Regions from separate parts of the Duganella sp. LjRoot269 genome, predicted to be linked through region 1. Evidence: riboswitches for the same ligand, from Rfam matches in the RefSeq annotation. Region 1 holds a riboswitch; the other holds the start of a gene.
The links. Region 1 has a riboswitch for cobalamin ahead of ACSQ3S_RS09500 (TonB-dependent receptor). Riboswitches for the same ligand answer to the same signal wherever they lie in the genome.
Positions count from the first base shown of each region.

Region 2: another riboswitch for cobalamin. It lies ahead of ACSQ3S_RS25500 (MotA/TolQ/ExbB proton channel family protein); the one in region 1 lies ahead of ACSQ3S_RS09500 (TonB-dependent receptor).

Region 1 is NZ_CAXUSL020000001.1:2,138,184-2,145,824, forward strand. Features, by position in the region: gene ACSQ3S_RS09485 (OPT family oligopeptide transporter) at 1-1,873, opposite strand, end outside; gene ylqF (ribosome biogenesis GTPase YlqF) at 2,006-2,956, shown strand; gene ACSQ3S_RS09495 (DODA-type extradiol aromatic ring-opening family dioxygenase) at 3,055-3,852, opposite strand; cobalamin riboswitch at 3,965-4,133, shown strand; gene ACSQ3S_RS09500 (TonB-dependent receptor) at 4,215-6,206, shown strand; gene ACSQ3S_RS09505 (cobalamin-binding protein) at 6,206-7,093, shown strand; gene ACSQ3S_RS09510 (thiol:disulfide interchange protein DsbA/DsbL) at 7,181-7,641, shown strand, end outside.
Region 2 is NZ_CAXUSL020000001.1:5,695,566-5,703,206, forward strand. Features, by position in the region: gene ACSQ3S_RS25485 (TonB-dependent receptor) at 1-367, opposite strand, end outside; gene ACSQ3S_RS25490 (cobaltochelatase subunit CobN) at 364-4,440, opposite strand; gene ACSQ3S_RS25495 (DUF2149 domain-containing protein) at 4,427-4,762, opposite strand; gene ACSQ3S_RS25500 (MotA/TolQ/ExbB proton channel family protein) at 4,764-5,360, opposite strand; cobalamin riboswitch at 5,550-5,768, opposite strand; gene cueR (Cu(I)-responsive transcriptional regulator) at 5,771-6,157, opposite strand; gene ACSQ3S_RS25510 (heavy metal translocating P-type ATPase) at 6,154-7,641, opposite strand, start outside.

The sequences.
Region 1 (7,641 bases):
CGATGGCCAGCGGCTCGCCCTTGCCCGACACCACGATCAGCCCGGCCAGCGCGACGTTGAACAGGCTCTCGCCGACGATGAAGCCGGACATCACCAGCACGCCCAGGCGCTTGGCGGTGTCGCCGCCGACCTTGTGCTCCATCGCGCGGTCGAACAGGTAGCCGGTCACGGCGCCGATGCAGACCGGTGTGATCACCGCGCTCGGCAGGTAGATCGCCAGGCCCACGCCCAGCGGCGGCAGGCTGTACTTGCCGTTGCTGGATTTCTTCAGGCCGTAGTTGGTCAGCACCAGCAGCAGGCCGACCAGCGCGCCGTAGCCCAGCAGGTCCCAGCGCAGCTGGCCGCCGATGACGCCTTTGGCCAGGGTAGAGATCAGCAGCGCCTGCGGCGCGGCCAGCGGCTGGTCCGAGATCGAATTGAGGTTGGGCGCGCCGACGAAGCCGTTGGCGTGATTGAGCAGCTCCAGCACCGGCGGCACCACGCACGACCCGGCGACCACGCCGATCAGCAGGCCGACCTGCTGCTTCCATGGCGTGGCGTCGACCAGCTGGCCGGTCTTCAGGTCCTGCAGGTTGTCGTTGCCGATCACGGCGACGGCCAGCACCACGGTGGTGACGAACAGCGCGTAGGCGATCAGCGCCTGCGCCACTTCCGGGCCCATGACGCTGCGGCCGACCATGCCCACGCTCAGCGCGGCGCCGAGGATGGTCAGGATGGCGATGCCGGACACCGGCGAATTGGAGGAACCGATCAGGCCCGCCATGTAGCCGCAGACGGCGGCGGCGAACATGCCGGCGATCAGGATGTAGCCGATGCCGACGGCCACCAGCGGGAAGGCCAGCGAGGCCAGCGGGCCGCCTTGCAGGAAGCTCGCCAGCAGCCAGCCGGCCGGCACCATCGACAGCAGCGTGACCAGGCCGACCACGAAGATCGGCAGATCCTGTTCGGTGCGATCGAGCACGCCGCCGTTGGCCTTGGCCTTGCGCGACGACTCCATCGCCGACTTCAGGCCGCCGAGGATGGGCTTGGCCAGGCCGGCCAGCGTGATGATCGCCGCCATGCCGATCACGCCGGCGCCCATCATGCGCACTTCCTTGGACCAGATGCCCAAGGCGTGGCCGGCGGCGTCGACGCCTGCGGCGGCCGGCGTCAGGGACGTCATCAGCGGCACCATGATGCCCCAGGCGATGACCAGGCCGGCCAGCATCGCGACGCCGACGGTGATGCCCATCAGATGGCCGGCGCCGATCAGCGCCAGCGAGCTCGATGCGCCGATGCCGGTGGCGCCCGCGCCGGTGCGGAAGTAGATCGACACTTCGCCGGCCATCAGCTTGACGGCGGCGCCGGCGGCGAAGACGGCCGAGGCCACGCTGCCCCAGATCACCGCCCACAGGCCGGCCTTGCCTTCGGCGGCGCCGGCGCGCGAGGCCATGCCGACCTTGAGCACTTCGGCCGCGGCCACGCCTTCAGGGTAGGGCAGGTCGGACTGCGACACCAGCGCGCGGCGCAGCGGCATCGTGTACATCACGCCCAGCACGCCGCCGATGGCGCAGGCGCCGAAGGTCGGCCAGAACGGCACCTTGGCCCACCAGCCCACCATCAGCAGGCCTGGCAGCACGAAGATCACCGACGCCAGCGTGCCGGCGGCCGAGGCGATGGTCTGGACGATGTTGTTTTCCTGGATGGTGGCATCCTTGAAGGCGCTGAGCAGCGCCATCGAGATGACGGCCGCCGGGATCGAGGTGGCGAAAGTCAAACCTACTTTCAGGCCGAGGTAGACCTGAGCCGCCGTAAACACCAGCGTAATCAGAATGCCCAGAATAATGCCGCGAAGAGTGATTTCCTTCGGGTTGGACGGTGCAGCTATGCTCATCTTCAGCACTCCGGTTTGATAAATGGTTGTTTATATAATCAGAAAAATCGAAAAGCGACCCATGATATCCGAAGTCCGGACGGGGCTGCGGGTAAAATAGCGGATTGTCAGAACGATTTTGAAGGTCAGAGCATGTCGATACAATGGTACCCGGGGCACATGAACGCCGCCAAGAAGAAGGCGGCGGAGCAGATGGAGAACACCGATCTGGTGATCGAGGTGGTCGACGCGCGCCTGCCCGAGGCCAGCACCAATCCGATGGTGGAGGAGCTGCGCAAGTTCCGCCAGCGTCCATGCCTGAAAATCCTCAACAAGATCGACCTGGCCGATCCGGCCGCCACGGCGGCCTGGGTGGCGTACTACAACGCGCAGGAGGGCGTGACCGCGTTCGCGATGACGACCAAGAAGCCGGCCGACGTGGCCCGCGTGCCCGAGCTGGCCAAACAGCTGGCGCCGCACCGCGGCGTGCCGACCAAGCCGCTGCGCATCATGATCATGGGGATACCCAACGTCGGCAAGTCGACCTTGATGAACGCGCTGCTGAAAAAGCGCGTGGCCAAGGTCGGCGACGAACCGGCGGTGACCAAGCAGCAGCAGAAGCTGTACCTGGACAAGAACACCATCCTGGTCGACACGCCGGGCATGTTGTGGCCGAAGATCGCGCTGCCAAGCGACGGCCTGATGCTGGCCGCCAGCCATGCGATCGGCTCGAACGCGCTGATCGAGGAAGAGGTGGCGGTGTTCCTGGCCGACGAGCTGCTGAAGCACTACCCGCAGCTGCTGGTGGCGCGCTACGGCTTCAAGGAGATCGAAACCTTCGACGGCATCGCCGTGGTGGAGGGCGTGGCGGCCAAGCGCGGCTTCCGCCAGAAGGGCGGCGACCTCGATTTCGAGAAGGCCTCGCACACCTTCCTGGGCGACTACCGCAGCGGCATCCTGGGCCGCATCTCGCTGGAGACGCCGGCCACGCGCAAGGAGCGGCTGCAGATCCACGAAGCCGAGATGGCGGTCAAGGCCGCCGAAAAAGCCGCCATCGCCGCCGCCAAGGCCGAAGCCTACGCCAACGGCAAGCGCGGCTCTTAAAGATCCGGGGTCAGATCCGACATTTGGACACGAGCTCTGCCGTAATGGCGATTACGGCAGAGCTCGTGTCCAAATGTCGGATCTGACCCCGGATCTGTTTAGCCGAAGCGGAAGCTGGAGACGGCCAGCGATCCCATGAACGCGTCTTCGTGGTAGGGCACGGCCGCCGCTTCGTCTTCGGCCGCGCCCAGCGCCACCATCAGTGGCAGCAAATGCTCTTCGCGCGGATGCGCCATGCGCGCGGCCGGGGCTTTTTCCCATTCCAGCAGCTGCGCGCTGCGCTCCTTCGGCGGCAAGGCCATCGTCGCCCTCAGCCAGCCGTCGAACGCGTGCGAGGCCGCCGCGCCCTGCGCGTTGAAGGCGCGCAGGTTGTGGTAACTCAGCCCGCTGCCCACGATCAGCACGCCTTCCTTGCGCAGCGGCGCCAGCAAACGACCCACTTGCAGGTGCGTCAGCGGATCGAGGCCGTGCTTCAGCGACAGCTGCACGATCGGCACGTCGGCATCCGGATACACCGGATACATCGCGCTGAAGGTGCCATGGTCGAAGCCGCGCTGCGCGTCCAGCTGCGCCGGGAAGCCGCCGGCATCCAGCAAATCCTTCACCTGCGCCGCCAGCTCCGGCGAGCCGGGCGCGCTGTACTGCACCTCGTAGGTGTGCGGCGGGAAGCCGCCGTAGTCGTAGATCATCGGCGGCTTGGGCGAGGACGACAGCATGAAATCGCGGCCCTCCCAGTGCGCCGTGATCACCAGCACGGCTTTCGGCGTGACGCCGACCTGGCGCGGGATGTCGCGCAGCGATGCGTCCAGCCGGCCGTACAGATGGCCGACCTGGTCCATCATGAACGGCCAGGGGCCGCCGCCGTGGGAAAGGAAGTAGGTTGGTAGGGTGCTCATGGCATTGCTCCGGTTTGACATTGACATCCACTATAAGCATCGCGGCCGCCGCGATCAATCCATGAAATGTAGATGGATACTATCTAAATTGTTAATGATCCGGCACGCGGGCGTATAATGCCCGGGTTCTGGTGCTCGCCCATGTGCTCACATGCGCAGTTAAACGGGAAACACAGGCCGCCTCCGCTCCACAGCGAACCGGCCAAGGTGTGCTGCCCCCGCAACGGTAACGCGACGTCAAGGTCGCCAGCCCGGATATCGGCCAGACATGGGGGAAGCGTGCGCCGCCACGACGCGCACGGCTTCCGTGCACTTCCGGCTTGCGGGGACGCAGGCGGATGTCTCTTTTGAAAAGATCTGTCATGAATTCCACCGCTGTCCAACCGCGCCTGCTGGCCGCCGCCGTTTCCCTCTGCTTTAGCGCCGCTGTCCCCCTCACCGTGCTGGCACAAGACGTTGCCGGCGCCCAGGTATCCCAGGTGCTGGCGCCCGTCGTCGTCACCGGCTCGCGCTTCGACGCCGACCCTGCCCTGGCCACGATCGGCGCCACCATCATCAGCGCCGACGATATCCGCCGCTCCGGCGCCAGCGACGTCAACGCCGCGATCCGCAAGGTGGGCGGCGTCTACGGCCGCCAGAGCCTGGACGGCAGCCCGGACTTCAGCCTCGACCTGCGCGGCTTCGGCGCCGATAGCAGCCAGAACATGGTCATCGTGCTGGATGGTGTGCGCCTGTCGGAAAATGAACTGAGCAACGCCATCCTGTCGGCCATCCCGATCGACACCGTGGAGCGCATTGAAATCACGCGCGGCGGCGCCAGCGTGTTGTACGGCGACGGCGCCACCGGCGGCGTGATCAGCATCGTCACCAGGCGTCCGGGCAAGAACACCAGCCGCGGCAGCGTGTTCGTCGAAGGCGGCCAGTTCCGCGCCGGCGAGGTGCGCGTCTCCGCCGCGCAGGCGTGGGACGGCTTTGCCGCCGACGCCACGCTGGCCACCCAGCGCACCGACAACTACCGTGACAACAACGAATTCAAGCAGACCCATTTCAGCGGCGGCGCCCAGTGGTTCGCCAACAACGGCCGCATCGGCTTCCGCTACGAAGGCGCGCGCCAGGACACGCATTTCGCCGGCGCGTTGACGGAAGCGCAGTTCAACGCCAATCCGCGCCAGACGCTGACGCCGAATGACAACGGTTCGCTCGACAGCGACCGCTTCACCGCCTTCGCCCAGCGCCGCATCGGCGCCTACGACCTGGCGGCCGACCTGTCGTACCGCAAGAAGACGGTGGATTCGACCTACTTCTTCGGCGCCTCGCCATCGACCACCACCTACGACAGCAAGCAGACCCAGTTCTCGCCGCGCGTGCGCCGCCTGGGCGACATCGGCGGCATGCTGAACGAAATGGTGGCCGGCTTCGACTGGACCGAGTGGAACCGCACCACCACCGCCTCGTACTCTGCCGCCGACGCCACCCAGCATTCGAAAGCACTGTACGTGCGCGACGAACTGCGCTTCGATACCGCCCATGAAGGCCGCGTCTCGGCCGGCGTGCGCCGCGAGATCTTCGACAAGGACTTCAGCGATCCGCTGGGCTACGGCACCACCGCCTACAAAACGGCGCAAGGCCTGAACGCGTGGGAACTGCAGGCCAGTTACCTGCCGGTCGCCAGTCTGACCGTGTACGGCAAGGCCGGCCAGAGCTACCGTGTAGCCAACTCCGATGAAAACGCGCTGACGCCGGTGCCGAATGAAGCGCTGAAGCCGCAGCAGTCGCACGACCTGGAACTGGGCGCGAGCTATGCCACCGCCGCGCAGAAGGTCACCGCCCGCGTCTTCCGCCACAACCTGACCAACGAGATCTTCTACGATCCGACGATCTTCACCAACACCAATCTGGCACCTACCCGCCGCGAAGGCTTCGAAGTCGATGCCGAGCAGCGCATCGGCGCCGACTGGAACGTCAACGCGCACTACCAGCACGTGGACGCCAAGTTCACCGGAGGCGCCAACAATGGCAAGCAGATGGTGCTGGTGCCGGAGAACACGCTGACCGCGCGCCTGAGCTGGACCCCTGCCAGCGGCCAGACTGCCGACGTCGGCGCACAGTGGGTCGACGGCCAGCGCTACGGCTCGGACTTCGACAACACCTGCTCCGGCAAGATCCCTTCCTACACCACGCTCGATGCGCGCTATGCACGCAGGTTCGGCCAATGGGAGCTGGCGCTGGCGGGCACCAACCTGAGCGACAAGCACTACTACTCGCAGGCGTTCACCTGCGATGCCAGGGGCAAGAGCGGAATCTATCCATCGGACGGCCGCCAGCTGAAAGTCTCGGCGCGCTACGAGTTCTGATGAAAGCCGCCACCACCTCCGTTCCCGCCGCCTTGCTGGCGCTGGCGTGCTTGCCGGTGGCGGCGCACGCCGTCACGGTGAGGGACGACGCCGGCAACAGCGTCACCCTCGCCAAGCCCGCGCAACGCATCATCTCGATGGCGCCGCACATCACCGAGCTGTTGTTCGCGGCCGGCGGCGGCGACCGCGTGGCCGGCGTGATGAACTACAGCGACTACCCGGAGGCGGCCAAGCGCCTGCCGCTGGTCGGCAGCGATGCGCAGATCGACATGGAGCGGGTGCTGGCGCTGCGGCCGGACCTGCTGGTGGTATGGAGGACCGGGAACACCGCGCGCCAGCTGGAGCAGCTCAAAAGCCTGGGCATCCCGATCTTCTACAGCGATCCGCACAAGCTGGACGAAGTGGCCACCAGCCTGACCCGCCTGGGCCAGTTGATGGGCACCGAGGCGCTGGCGCAGAGCGCCGCGCAGGATTACCGGCAGAAGATCGCCAGACTGTCGTCCACCTATGCGCGGCGGCCGACGGTGCGGGTGTTCTATCAAATCTGGGAAAAGCCGATTTTCACGCTGAACGGCGATCACATCGCCAGCGACGCGATGCGCGTCTGCGGCGGCCAGAACGTGTTCGCCGCGCTGAAGGTGCCGGCGCCGACGGTCAGCACGGAAGCGGTGCTGCAGGCAAATCCGGAAGCGATCGTCGGCGGCGAGAAGCATGACGCCGAATCCGGCATCAATATCTGGCAGCAGTACAAGGGCATGGAGGCGGTCCGGCGCGGCAACCTGTTCATGCTCGACAGCGAACTGCTGGTGCGCGCCACGCCGCGCATCGCCGACGGCGTCGCCGTGTTGTGCGAAAAACTGGAGACGGCGCGCCGCCGGCGGCCTTGAGGTCCCCTTAATCCCCTCTTAATATGCGCGGCGTAAAAAAGGTGGTAATCTCCCGGCGTTTGCCACCTAACCTGTTGAAGGACTGTTATGCGTTTCCTGAGCTTCCTGCGTCCCCTGATAGCCACCGCCGCCTTTATGGCCGCAGCCGCCGGCGCCCATGCCGCCGACTTCAAGAACGGCCTCGATTACAACACGGTGGACCTGCCGGCCCGTCCGGACACCGGCAAGAAGGTCGAAGTGCTGGAAGTGTTCATGTACCACTGCCCGCACTGCAACGCGCTCGACGCGCCGCTGGCGGACTGGGTCAAGAAGCAGGGCGACAAGATCGTGTTCCGCCGCATGCACCTGGGCGAGGACGCGCAAGCCAAGGCCTTCTTCACGCTGGAAGCGATGAACGCGCTGGGCAACGGCCTGCACGAGAAGTTCTTCCACGCGATCCACGTCGAGCATAACCGCCTGAATACGGACGCATCCATCCTGGACTTCGTGGTCAAGAACGGCGTCGACAAGAACAAGTATCTGGAATTTTTCAACTCGTTCGCGGTCCA
Region 2 (7,641 bases), 3.6 Mb from region 1:
CGGTGTAGCCTTGGCCGTGCGCGTGGGTGCGCATGTTGACCGGCATGCCGTCGATGAAGGTGGCGAAGTCGGTGCCGTGATCAAGGTTGAAGCCGCGCAGGAAGTACTGGTTGGCCTTGCCGTCGCCGCTGTGCTGCGTGACGATCACACCCGGCACGAACTCCAGCAGTTCGCCGGGACGCAGCGCCGGCCGGTTGGCGATCAGCGCCGCCGTCACCGAGCCCTGGCTGGCGGCGCCGGAAGTGCCGACACCGTTGTCGTAGTGTCCGCGCACTTCCACCGCCTCCACAACGCCCGCCGCAGCGGCGGCACGCATGCCGTCTTCGTCCGCATACGCCGCCAGTGCGACCATCAATGAACCGATCATAAATACTCCTTCAGCTTACTCAGTTTGTTCCGGCGGCCGACATAGCCAACACCGATCAGCGCGGCGGCCAGCGCCAGCAGGGCCAGCGTGCCGACGGTTTTCTGCACCGGCGTCAGGTGGGCCAGCGTCTGCATTTCAAAGCCGTTGACCTTGGCGTCCACCGCGTCGGGCTTGGCCTGCGGCGCCGGGGCGGCCGGCCTGGATTTGGCGCGCTGCGGCTGCGCCGTTGGCGGAGGCAGTTCTTGCGCCTTGGCTTGCAGCTCCTTCAGATCCGCCAGCGCGGCCTGCATGGCGGCGTCGGTTTGCTGCTGCGTCGCCGATGGCGCGGCTTGCGGCTGCGCGGACGGCGCGGCGCCGCCAACACGGCCGGCAGCGGCGGCACCGCGCGCGATGGCGGCGTTGGTGCCGACGTTGGGCACGAACTGGCCGCTGAACTGCGGAGCGATCTTCAGCGTCGCCTTGCTGCACGAATCCGCGCTGCAGGAGACGCCGGCATCCTTGATCGCCTGCGCATTCTGCTGCGTGAGCTTTTCGCGCACGGCGTCGCTCGGCTTCCAGTAGCCACGCTCGATCGCGCTCAGCATGCGGTCGGTGATCGCCTGGAAGGCGCGCAGGTTGCCGCTGCCGGCGAAGCGCTCGCGCACCTTCAGGCCATGGCGGTCCTCGACGTAGGTGTCGTACATGCGCTGCCATTTGCCACCGTCCACCACTTCCGGCACGGTGACCTGCCAGGCCCACAGATAGTCGACCACACGGTTGATGTAGCGCGCGCCGGAATAACCTTCCTTCAGCATGCTGTCGGCCCAGCGCGGATTCAGGTAGCGCGCCTGCATTTCCTGGCCCATGTACTGTTCCAGCGTCTTGTGGCCCGGCTTGCGGGGGTTGGACAGGTCGCTGACCATCACTTCAGGCGTCTTGCCGTCGACGCTGCGGATCGCCATCGCGGTGCCGCCCAGGTACTGGAAGAAGTCGTCGTTGTCCAGCGTCGCGAACAGGTTGCTGGAACGGCTGTGCAGCGCGATCTTGCTGCCGCTGATGGCCTGCTTGAACAGTTCGCGACGCTGGCCCGGGTCGGCCTTGTCGTCGCCCCAGTAGCCGGCGCCGAACGGATGACTCATGCGGTTGATGAACACGTCCGCCACTTCTTTCTCGTTCTGCCAGGCGTTGGTCAGCGGTATCAGCTTTTCGATCTGCGTACCGTAGGCGCCGCTCGGCAAGCCGAAGATGCGTACCGAGGCCATGCGCTGCGCTTCCTCGGCGGAGATGCCGCGCGCCTGCAATGCGGCGACCGTCTTGAGGCTGTGCTCCCGCATCACATTGTCGCCGTCATCATCCTGCCGCTGCGCCAGCTGCGCCGCCTGGTCCATCAACGTCAGCAGATTGCCGAACAAGTCGCGGAACAGGCCGGACGAGATCAGCGTGACGTCCACGCGTGGACGGCCCAACTGCTTGCGGCTCAGCGCTTCCACGCCGGTGACGCGGCCACGTTCGTCCCACGTCGGCCGTACGCCCATCAGCGCCATCGCCTGCGCCTCCATGATGCCCTCATGGCGCGACGTTTCGACGCCCCACAGGTTCATGCTCAACTTGTCCGGCCAGGCGCCGTGGCGCTTGCGGTAATCCTCGGCCAACTGCTGCGCCAGTTTGTACCCGGCTTCGTAGGTGGTCTTGCTCGGGATGCGCGACGGATCGAGGCCGAAGAAATTGCGGCCGGTCGGCAGCGCATCGGGATTGCGTACCAGGTCGGCGCTGGCGCCGGTCGGAATGTAGCGGCCGGACAGCGCCTGCATCAGGCGCTCCAGCTCCAGAGCCGCGCTGCGCTCGATGTCGCTTTCCAGCTGCGCGATGCGTTTGGTCTTTTGCTCGGCGGTCGATGTCGTATCGAGGCTGACCACCGCGCGCGCGGTGGCGTTGCGTTGCCCGGCGTTCGGCGCTACGCCGAAGGTGTGCAGGCCGAACGGCGTCAGCTTGCTGCCTGTGTCGTCCAGGTATTCCTCCAGCCCTTCCATGTCGGCTTCGGTTTTGAGTTCGGTTTTTTTCATGTCCTTCAACACGCCACTCCTGGCCGCCAGCCGGTTGATCGCCACCAGATGGCTGCGCGCCAGCAGCGGGCTTTTCTGCTCCGCCACGCGATAGTCGTTCAGCAGGGCGCCCAGCTCGCGCAGGTCGGGATTCAGCCCGGCCACGTCGAACGGCGGCGTCATGTGGTCGATGATGGTGGCCATGCCGCGGCGCTTGGCCTGTATGCCCTCGCCCACGTCATCCATCACGTACGGATAGATGTTGGGCATGGCGCCGATCAGCGCTTCGGTCGGATCGCTATCGGACAGGCCGGCCTCCTTACCGGTCAGCCATTCCTGCGTACCGTGGGTACCGATGTGCATGACGGCGTTGGCCCGGAAGCCCTTCTGCAGCCACAGGTAGAACGCGATGTATTCATGCGACGGCGGCATGCTGACTTCGTTGTGCAGCTTCTCCAGGTTCTGCTCCCACGCGCGGCCGGGCTGCGGCGCCATCAACACATTGCCGAAGCGGCGCGCCGGGTAGACGAAGAACGGCTCGCCTTTGGCGTTGCGCCACAGGACCGGTGCGTTCTCCGGCTTGCCCCAGGATTTTTCTATCGATGCGCGCAGCGGTTGCGGCAGCGTGGCGAACCACTGCTGATAATCGGCCAGCGGCACCAGCAGCGCCTGGCCGCTTTCGGCCAGATGCGTCAGGCCAGCCATGTAGTCGCCTCTGGATTTGCCGGGGTAGTTGCCCCACTGCTGGATCTCGCCTTGCAGCTCGTCTTGCGACGACGGCAGCGCCGTGCCGGTCTGGTAGCCTTCCTGCTTCAGTCGCTGGACGATCTGCCAAAGGCTCTCCGGCAGCACGTTCAGATAGGCCGCGCCGATGGTCTCGGAACCATGCGGATAATTAAAGTAGATCATGGCGATGTGCTTGTCGCCGTTGGCTTTCTGGCGCAAGGCCATCCAGGCGGCGACGCGCTCGTTCAGGCGCTCGATGCGCTCGGGGATCGGCGTCTCCTCGACGTAGGCCAGGCCGGTCTGTGCATCGCTGATGCGTTCGCGGCTGGCGACGACGGTCGGCTGGATCAGGCCCGCCACCTCCGCGCCGGCCAGCTGCCAGGTGCGCTCGATGATATCGAGGCCGATTTTCGATTCCCGCCACTGCGCCAGCGACTGCTGGCTCAAGGTGATGGCGTTGATCGCCGGGACGCCGATCTTGTCCAGCAGTGCGCCGGTATTGGCGGTGCCACCGACCTTCATGCCCAGCGCGACGATCAAGTCGACGCGGCTCTTGCCGTTTTCATCCAGCAGGAAGCGCAGCGGCACGTCGTACGGATAGCCGAACACCGGCAGCACGTTGTAGCCGCTCGCTTCCAGCCGCGCGACGATGGCGGCCAGCGGCAGCGTTTGTCCCGCCACCAGGCTGGCGCGGTAGAACGGCACGGCGATCCACGGCGCGCCGGTCTTGTAGTTGGCGTAACCGCGCAAGTACTGCTCATAACTGTCCGAAGTGCGATTGGCGGCAACGTCGTACAGGCCCACCTCCGGCATCGCGTGCACCGGCGCCACCGCCACCTTCGAACCGAAGTGGTTGCGCAGGATGTAGCGCAGCAGGTTGCCCATGTTCTCCACGCCGCCTTCGCTGTGGTAGGACTGGATAGTCTTGTCGTCGCGCACGCCCTGCTCGCGCAGGCTGTCGTCGATGGCGCCGCCGACGGCAAACACCGGGCGGCGCGCCTTTTGCAGCGCCAGCAGTTCGGCGCTCAGGCCGGTCATCGCCTGCCGTCCCTTGGCGGTGATGACCACCACGTCGGCGCCGGTCAAGGCCGCGCGGTCGGCCGGCGTCATGCCGTTGGCGGGGATGATGCGCACGGCGACGTTCAGGTCCTTCAACTCCGACTGCAGGCCGCGTACCGCCAGCACGGCGGGCCGCGACTCGACATCGCCCAGCATCAGCGCCAAGGTGCGCGGCGCCTGCGCGGAATGCACGTAGCCGCCTATGCACAGGGAGATCAGCAACAGGGCCAGCGCCCCGAATTTGGCAAACAGCTTATTCCGGTACATAGACAACCTTCCCATCCTGCAGTTGATACGCGGTGCCCAGGCGTTTGCCGGAGCCGGACAATGGCTTGTCGCTGACTTTGCTGACCTTGATCTCGGCGCCCTTCTTGGTCAGCACTTCCACGTGGCCGTCGGCGCTTTTCTTGGCGATGGTGACTTCGGAGTTCGGATCCAGCAGGTCCATCATGTTCCAGGCCGAGAACAGTGCCAGCATCATGGCGACGATGAAGACGATGCTGGCGTCGAACAGGTTGGCGACGCCGGCCAGCGGATCCTCGTTATGCTCGCCGATGCGGCTATAGCGGTGGCGGTTCAGATAGCGCATCTCAGGCCCCCGCGCGGACCAGGTGCGGCTTGTGGTCTTGCGCCGCGAGATGGGCTTCGGCGGCGTAGGCGATCTCGGTCAGGTCGCTGCGCAGCCAGTGCTCGCGCACCAGGCTCAGTACATAGGCGCTGACGCTGCAGGCCAGGCCGACCACGGTGGCGGTGAAGGCGGTGGTCATCGACTCGGCCATCTTCGGCAGGTTGCCCTGCGCCAGTCCGGCCAACGAGATGCCCATCGGAATCAGGGTGCCCATCAGGCCCAGCGCCGGACCGACGCGGACCACGAAGCGCACGCTGTCCAGGCGGCGCACGCCGTTGGCGTCGGCGCGCTGCACCAGCCGTTCGAGACGTGCGTCCAGTCCCGGTTCGCCTTCCTGCGCGGTGAGCACGGCGGCCATCTCCTGTTTAGCGGTGGCGACCAGCACGTGCACGCCGCGGCGGCGCTCCAGCCACTCAGCGCCGAAGGTGCCGAAGCACACCAGCATGTGCAGCACCAGCGCCGCGATGCCCAGCAGGACCGGCAGATAAAGGACAGTGGAGATGGAATACAGCAGTGTCTCGATAGAGTGCACGGCCGCGTCGGCAGGCAGGTTAAGCATGGGATGGTCCTGTAGGAAGAGAGGAAGAAAGAGGGAGGCCGCGGAGGCGCGCGGGCACGCGAACGGCGCGTGCGCAAGGCACGGCCGCCAGCCGGCGTAGCCGAGGCGCGCAAAATCGATGCATATGTGTAGATCAAAACAGACGCAATCCGCTCACTTCCCCGTGCGCGGATTGAAAAGAAATGCCTGGGCATTTCCACCTGTCTGGCCGGTATCCGGGCTGGCAAGCGAAACCGCCTGACCTTCCCATGCCGAGGCACAGTGGTTCAAAGAGGCGGATTGTCGTCGGTGACGACGCTTGTTTACCGTTGCGGGGGCAGCACATGTTGGCTGGCGTGGCCAGCTTCATGTTTCCCGTTTAACTGCGCGCCTGGACAGACGCGCGAGCACCAAAACGTGGCGATTATACGTTAATCGGCGAGCGATTGGAGGATCGGACAGTCGGGCCGGTTGTCGCCGTGGCAGCAGCTGGCCAGGGTTTGCAGCGTGTCGCGCATTTCGGTCAGCTCGGCGATGCGCTGATTGAGCTGCGCCACGTGGCCCATGGCGATGGTCTTGACGTCGGCGCTGGCCCGCTCCTTGTTCTGCCACAGCGACAGCAACTCACGGATCTGTTCCAGCGAAAAGCCCAGCGTGCGGGCGCGCTTGACGAAGCGCAGCGCATGCAGGTCGTTGTCGCCGTAGATGCGGTAGCCGGAATCGCTGCGCCGGCCCGGCGGAATCAGGTTGATGCTCTCGTAGTAGCGGATCATCTTGGCCGTGATGCCGGTGGCCGTTGCCGCTTGTCCGATATTCATGGTTGTCCTTTCGCGTGTTCCGGTGTCCAGCGGCGCAGCAGCAGCGCATTGCTGATGACGCTGACGGAGCTGAGCGCCATCGCGGCGCCAGCCACCATCGGGTTGAGCAGGCCGAAGGCCGCCAGCGGTATGCCCACCAGGTTGTAGATGAAGGCCCAGAACAGGTTCTGGCGGATCTTGCTGTAGCTGCGGCGCGAGATCGAGATGGCGGCGGCCACCAGCGCCGGATCGCCGCGCATCAGCGTGATGCCGGCGGCGTGCATGGCGACGTCGGTGCCGCTGGACATGGCGATGCCTACATCGGCCGCCGCCAGCGCCGGCGCGTCGTTGATGCCGTCGCCGACCATGGCGATGCATGCATGCTCGTGCTTCAGCGCGGCGATGGCGGCGGCTTTGTCCGCCGGCAGCATGTTGGCGGTCACGCGCTCGATGCCGAGTTCCTTGCCGACGGCGTCGGCGCTGCCCTGGTTGTCGCCGGTAAGCAGGACGGTGTGGATGTTCAGCGCGTGCAGCGCCTGCACGGCCGCGCGGGCCTGCGGCTTGACGCGGTCGCCAAAGGCGAGCAGGCCTGACAGCTGTTTGTCGTCCACGTCGGCCAGCCAGGAGATGGTATGCCCCTGCCGCTCCAGTTCCCCCGCGCGTGCCTCTAGCGCGGACAAGTCGATACCCCGCTCCTGCATCAGGCGCGTGCTGCCCAGCACCATGCGCCTGCCGTCAACGGAGGCCGCGATGCCTCGGCCGGGCAAGGCAGCGACATCGGATGCGGACAAGGGGACGGAGTCGGCGTCCTTTGCGGCGGCGTCCACCACGGCGCGGGCCAGCGCATGCTCGCTGCCGCGCTGTATGGCGGCCGCCAGTTGCAGCAGGCGCGCCGCAGCCACGCCCGGTGCCGGCTCCAGCGCCGCCAGCGACGGCTTGCCTTCGGTGAGCGTACCGGTTTTATCGAAAGCCACCGTGGTGATGCGATGCGCCAGCTCCAGCGCTTCCGCATCCTTGATCAGGATGCCGTAACGCGCCGCCACGCCGGTGCCGGCCATGATGGCGGCCGGCGTGGCCAGCCCCAGCGCGCATGGACAGGCGATCACCAGCACCGCCACCGCGTTGATGATGGCATGCTCCATATCGCCGCTGAACAGCCACCAGCCGGCCAGCGTCAACGCCGCCAGCACCAGCACCACCGGCACGAACACCGCGCTGACGCGGTCCACCAGATGCTGCACCGGCGCCTTGGCGGCCTGCGCGTCTTCCACCAGCCGGATGATGCGCGCCAACGTGCTCTCTGCACCGACCGCCGTCACGCGCACCAGCAGCAGCCCCTCGCCGTTGATGGCGCCGCCGGTGACGTGGTCGCCACCGTGACGCGCCACCGGCAGGCTCTCGCCCGTGATCAATGCCTCGTCCACGTGGCTGGCGCCCTCCGTCACCACGCCGTCGACCGCCACCCGCTCGCCGGGACGCACCACCACCATGTCGCCGATGCGCAC